Linked DNA regions of Flocculibacter collagenilyticus. The protein of the gene in region 1 interacts with the protein of each later gene in a pairwise test. Links are inferred from orthologs where the notes say so. Each region holds a gene or a part of one and is shown on either strand. Other genes may lie near its edges.

Evidence for each region.
Region 2: the proteins of ptsN (region 1) and trkA interact in binary tests that used the Escherichia coli proteins (3 or more experiments, as listed by UniProt). The link is inferred for Flocculibacter collagenilyticus from one-to-one orthologs.

What each region holds. Positions count from the first base shown.
Region 1 is NZ_CP059888.1:3,425,071-3,428,209, reverse strand. Bases 155-2,955 are described here. They hold ptsN (PTS IIA-like nitrogen regulatory protein PtsN), read left to right. Parts: upstream 155-1,230; coding sequence 1,231-1,680; downstream 1,681-2,955. Other genes in these bases: HUU81_RS15185 (HPr family phosphocarrier protein), read left to right, coding at 2,673-2,954; rapZ (RNase adapter RapZ), read left to right, coding at 1,801-2,664; hpf (ribosome hibernation promoting factor), read left to right, coding at 923-1,210; HUU81_RS15205 (RNA polymerase factor sigma-54), read left to right, coding at 155-895. Outside these bases: more of HUU81_RS15205, read left to right, coding at 1-154; mgtE (magnesium transporter), read left to right, coding at 3,077-3,139. UniProt on the Escherichia coli protein: Seems to have a role in regulating nitrogen assimilation.
Region 2 is NZ_CP059888.1:28,540-31,876, reverse strand. What follows is about bases 97-3,095. They hold trkA (Trk system potassium transporter TrkA), read left to right. Parts: upstream 97-907; coding sequence 908-2,284; downstream 2,285-3,095. Other genes in these bases: HUU81_RS00100 (TrkH family potassium uptake protein), read right to left, coding at 3,082-3,095; HUU81_RS00105 (hypothetical protein), read left to right, coding at 2,320-3,060; rsmB (16S rRNA (cytosine(967)-C(5))-methyltransferase RsmB), read left to right, coding at 97-911. In the rest of the region: more of rsmB, read left to right, coding at 1-96; more of HUU81_RS00100, read right to left, coding at 3,096-3,337. UniProt on the Escherichia coli protein: Part of the constitutive potassium transport systems TrkG and TrkH. May regulate the transport activity of TrkG and TrkH systems. Binds to NAD(+) and NADH.

The DNA.
Region 1 (3,139 bases):
GCGTATTCAATTAATGGACCCATTAGGTGTGGGAGCCCGCAGTTTAAAAGAATGTATGCTGATTCAGTTAGGTCAATTTAGCAACGATACGCCTTATTTGTCTGACGCAAAAACCATTGTGAACGAATATATCGATTTATTAGGTAATCGTGACTATCGTACTTTACAAAGAAAGACTAAGCTTAAAGAGCATCAGCTAAAAGAGGTTATGCAACTTATCCATAGCCTTAATCCAAGGCCAGCCAGTGCGGTGATTACTGAACAACCGCAATATGTTATTCCAGACGTATCAGTCGTGAAGAAAAAAGGCCGTTGGATTGTAGAATTAAATCCAGACTCAATGCCGAAAGTTACTATTAACCAGCAATACGCGGCGTTGTCTAAAACCAGTAAGTCATCTACGGATACGCAATTTATTCGTTCTCATTTACAAGATGCAAAATGGTTTATCAAAAGTTTGGAAAGTAGAAACGATACCTTACTCAAAGTTGCGAATTGTATTGTGCAGCAGCAACAGGCATTTTTTGAGTATGGTGACGAGGCCATGAAGCCAATGGTATTGAACGATGTGGCAGAAATGGTAGATATGCATGAATCAACCATTTCACGTGTGACAACGCAGAAATATATGCATACACCACGCGGCATTTTTGAGCTTAAGTACTTTTTTTCAAGCCATGTAAGTACTGAAAACGGCGGCGAGTGTTCATCAACAGCGATCAGAGCGTTGATTAAAAAATTAGTCTCTGCAGAAAATGCGGCGAAGCCATTGAGTGATAGTAAGATTGCAGAAATTATGGCTGATCAAGGTATTAAGGTAGCAAGACGTACGATTGCGAAGTATCGTGAGTCTTTGTCTATCCCTCCATCTAACCAAAGAAAGAGCTTACTGTAAGCTCTTGATGAAAGAAGGAAAGTGCTTATGCAAATCAATTTAACTTGCCGTCACGTTAATGCCACTTCGTCGATAAAAGATTATGTAGATAATAAATTTTCCAAATTAGAGCGACATTTTGATCATATCAATAATGTTCACGTTATTTTGGATTCCGAAAAGTTAATGCAAAAAGCGGAAGCAAAACTCCATGTTAATGGCGGAGAGTTGTTTGCCACAGCCACTCACGACGATATGTATGCGGCGATAGATGGGTTGATTGACAAGCTAGACCGACAAGTCATTAAACATAAGGAAAAACTTTCAAGCCACTAAAAAAGAATAGTTATTGTAATATGTCTTTTAAAACTTTGATGTCTGAGGACTGCACAAAATGTGCAGTCCTTTTTAATAGCAAGAAACGTATTTTAGAGTACATTAGCCAATTGGCACACACTAAACTGCCTGATATTAGCCAACATGAAATTTTGGACAGTTTAATGGCAAGAGAAAAGCTAGGCAGTACCGGGATTGGTAAAGGAATTGCTATTCCCCATGGCCGCTTGAAGAATACGCAAAAAACGGTCGCAATTTTTTTAGTAAGTAAAAATCCGATCCAATACGACTCAATCGATCAAAAGCCAGTTGATGTATTTTTTGCACTGTTAGTACCCGAAGAGCAATGTAAAGAACATTTAAGTACGTTGTCAGCCGTTGCTAGCATGCTTGACGATAAAAGTATGGTGAAAAGATTGCGCAAAGCCGATACTGATCAAGAGTTATTTGAGATTATGACATCCAATTAGCCGTGCTGATACGTATTCAGTTATAGCTATTTTAGAGCGCTGTATTTAAATAGTCATAACCTTAGATTAAAGTAATTCAAAGAAAGAAGGTAAATTAACAATTAAGGTAGCTTAATTTTTATGAAAATTATCATTATTAGCGGTCGTTCTGGTTCAGGGAAAACTGTAGCACTTAGGGTGTTAGAGGACTTGGGCTATTATTGCGTTGATAATATTCCTGTTAATTTACTTCCAGCCTTAGCGCACTCTTTAAATGATCGATATGAAACAGTTGCTGTGAGTGTTGATGTACGTAATTTTCCTGAAGAAGCGGATGAATTAAGCGATATTCTAGATTACTTGCCTACTTCGGTAACCTTAAGTGTTTTATATTTAGATGCTGAAGAAGATATTCTAATTCAACGGTTTAGTGAAACGAGGCGATTACACCCGCTTTCTAAGCAGTCGATGAGTTTAGAAAAAGCCATCAAACAAGAAAAAGTACTGTTAGAGCCATTAGCAGGCAGGGCCGATTTATACATTGATACCACTCAGTTAACGGTTCATCAGTTAGCTGAAACGGTAAAAGAACGGATCCTAGGTAAAAAAAGTAATGACTTAGTTATCATTTTTCAGTCATTTGGCTTTAAATACGGTATTCCTAAAGATGCAGATTATGTGTTTGATGTACGCTTTTTACCTAACCCCCATTGGGAGCCAGATCTGAAACCGCTAACTGGATTAGATCAGCCCGTCATTGACTACTTATCCACGCAACCGCTAGTGACCAAGCTAGTTTGGCAAGTAAATAGCTTTTTGAGTACTTGGCTACCGCACTTAGAACGTAATAATCGTAGTTACCTTACCGTTGCCATTGGCTGTACTGGCGGACAACATCGCTCGGTATTTATTGCAGAAACATTGGCCAATATTTATCGTAAACTAAAATCTGACGTGCAAATTCAACATCGTGAATTAAGCCGTCATGAAACGCCTTCAGAGTAAAAAACATTATGCCTCAGCCTGAGTTATCTAAACGACTATTAATAAAAAACAAACTCGGCTTGCATGCACGGGCGGCTTCTAAAGTCGTTAAGTTGGCTCAGCAATATGACGCAACAATTCTTATCCAACAAGAAGATAAGTCAGCATCGGCCGATAGCATTATGGGCTTATTAATGCTAGAAAGCAGCCAAGGTAAAAACATCGAGGTGAAGTGCTCTGGTCCTGATGCTCGTGAAGCATTAGAAGCATTAGAAGCATTGGTTGACGATAACTTTGACGAATCTGAATAATTCTCTTTTCTTCCAAACAAAATTCACTTTTTTAAATACTGATAAACTATAATCAATACGTTATCATTGCTTATTATAGTTAAATCAACACCTTGCTTGTTCCCATAATAAGAGCTTAATAGATGCCTGAAACGCTAGAACGTGAATATGCCAAACTACAAATAAGAGAAGTAAACGCTGCTCTT
Region 2 (3,337 bases), 3.4 Mb from region 1 along the record:
CAGAACAAGCGAGCCCTGTGCTCCAATACGCACACCCAAACTGGTTTATTAAACGCGTTCAAGCCGCTTATCCTGAACAATGGCAACAAATCTTAAGCAATAATCAGCAACAAGCACCGTTGTGGCTAAGAGTAAACGAACAAGTACAACCGCGTAATAGTTATAGTGATCAGTTAAATGAGCTGAATATTAAACACACTGTATCTGAAACAGCATCACAAGCCATCTTACTAGATACCCCTATTGATGTGGCTAAACTGCCTGACTTTGAGCTAGGCAGTTGCTCGGTACAAGACGCAGCGGCACAACATGCGGCATTATTATTAGATGCTCAACCGCATCACAATGTACTTGATGCCTGTGCGGCCCCTGGTGGTAAAACCTGTCATATTTTAGAGCTCACCCATGATATAAAAATGACAGCAATTGATAGTGACGAATCACGCCTCAGTCGGGTGCTTGAAAATCTACAGCGATTAAAACTCACGGCAAACACCATCTGTGGTGACGCGAGCCAACCGCAACAATGGTTTAATGGTGAATTGTATGACCGCATTTTGTTAGATGCACCTTGCTCTGCAACGGGTGTGATTAGACGTCATCCAGATATCAAATGGCTTCGTAGAAACAATGACATTGCGGAATTAGCGGCACTACAACAAAAAATATTGCTCGCACTATGGCCAACATTAAAACCAGGAGGCATTTTACTGTATGCCACCTGTAGTGTATTACCAGAAGAAAACCAGCAACAAATCGAGCAATTTTTAGCAAGCCAAACCGATGCCGAGTTATTACCTATTGCTTATCAACACGATCAACGAATTGGCTGGCAAATTTTACCTGGCGACAATAATATGGATGGCTTTTATTACGCCAAACTACACAAAAAAATTAACGAAACTAAATGAAGATAATCATTCTCGGTGCTGGGCAAGTAGGTGGCACACTAGCGGAAAATTTGGTCGGTGAGCAAAACGATATCACGATTGTTGATATTAACGCTGCACGACTAAACGAACTGCAAGACAAACTCGACCTTAAAACCATTAACGGTCACAGCGCGCATCCCAATGTTTTGCGCCAAGCAGGTGCCGAAGATGCCGATATGATTATCGCCGTAACCAGCAGTGATGAAGTTAATATGGTAGCTTGCCAAGTGGCCTATAGCTTATTTAACACACCCTCGAAAATTGCACGTATTCGTTCAGAGGCATACCTAGAGTACCGTCATCAACTGTTTCATAATCACGAAATGCCGGTGGATCACTACATCGCGCCTGAGCAGCTAGTAACGCATTACATTAGACGCTTAATCGATTACCCCGGCGCATTGCAGGTACTCGAATTTGGTAACGGCAAGGTGTCATTAGTGGCTGTAAAAGCCTATTACGGTGGCTTATTAGTGGGCTATGCCTTATCAGCATTGAAAGATCATATCCCTAACGTTGATACGCGTGTTGCCGCAATTTATCGCCAAGGCCGCCCCATTAAGCCTCTTGGCACCACTGTAATAGAAGCGGACGATGAAGTGTTCTTCGTGGCTGCCACCAAGCACATTCGCGCGGTAATGAGCGAACTGCAAAAGTTAGAACAAAGCTACAAGAACATTATGATCGTCGGCGGCGGCAACATAGGCTGCGGATTAGCAAAGTCATTAGAGCAACAGCATAAAGTCAAATTAATAGAGCGCGACCAAAATCGAGCAGAATCACTCTCTGAAACGTTAAACAATACCTTAGTTTTTTGTGGAGATGCGTCGGATCAGGAACTATTATCAGAAGAGCATATTGAACACGTTGATGTTTTTATTGCAGTAACCAATGATGATGAGGCAAACATCATGTCTGCGATGTTAGCTAAACGCTTAGGCGCACAAAAAACGATGGTGCTGATTCAGCGCACTGCTTACGTTGACCTTATCCAAGGCGGCGAGATTGATATTGCTATTTCGCCGCAGCAAACCACTATTTCCGCACTGTTAACCCACATTCGACGCTCGGGCATTGTTAACGTGTATTCATTACGTAAAGGTGCTGCAGAAGCCGTAGAAGCAGTTGCACATGGTGATGAAAACACCTCAAAAGTCGTCGGGCGCACGATTGGAGAAATCAAATTACCTCCTGGTGCAACAATTGGCGCAATTGTACGTGACAATGAAGTGTTAATCGCGCACGATAAGACCGTCATTGAAGAAGATGATCACGTCATTTTATTTTTGATTGATAAAAAATACATTTACGAAATTGAAAAACTCTTTGCTGTTAGTGCAATATTTATCTAGTAGTCGACATTTAACGTATTATTTGCAACGGAATTATGAATAAACATAACAGTAATATTAAACAAGCCATACACACCTTACAGCAAAACACTGAACGATTTACTGACCGTTATGTTGTTACTTGGGTAGGCGTAATTTTACTGTTATTTATTATTGGTGCTGGCTTTGCCTATTTCAGCGGCAACCAACAACAACAAAATAAAGTGGCAACACTTGAACAAGCACTGAAACAAACTGAAGACTTAAAACAGCTTGCCACCTTACTTCCAGAACTAAATAAAACCCAACAACAAATCGCGCTTAGCAACGAACAACGCCAAGAATTGACCATGTTACGTGAACAAGTCTCTACCCTTCGTAACCGCGTAGCCGCCTTGACCACAGAGCGCCAACAAGAAGTGGCTAGTAAGAATAATGAAATAAATAATTATTTAGGTGAGGTTGAGGCGCTAAGAACTGAAAACGAAAAATTGCGTCGACAACTATCTGATTTAGAAACGCTTGCTGCCCATCAAGAAAACCATATTAACCAGTTTGAACTCGGCGAAAACGATTCCATTACCATGATAGAAGGCATTAATAGCCGTTTTGGGATCCGAGAAATCGGCACCAATTTAGTAAAAACATACAGCGGGAATGCGCTTTATTTTATGCGTACTGCACAAACCATCACGCTTACGGTTAAGCCGTATTATCGTTGCCAAGTAACACTAAATAAAATTGATGCCGTAAAAGGCACCGCACAATTTGACTATAGCTGCCGCATTAGCCGTTAGCACAGTCGTCCCATTTGCAGACTAAGAACGCCAAAATGCAGGTGTAAATAACACCAATAGGGTAAACACTTCCAGTCGGCCAAATACCATCGCCAGTACTAAAATCCATTTACTGGAATCTGCAATATCACCATAGTGTGCAGCCACTCCTGCCAAGCCCGGCCCCAAGTTATTTAAACACGCAGCCGTTGCAGAAAACGCCGTCATGTTATCCATGCCAGTGGCTAATAGAGCCAACATGATCAACACAAAGACCAGCGTATACGCAGAAAAGAAT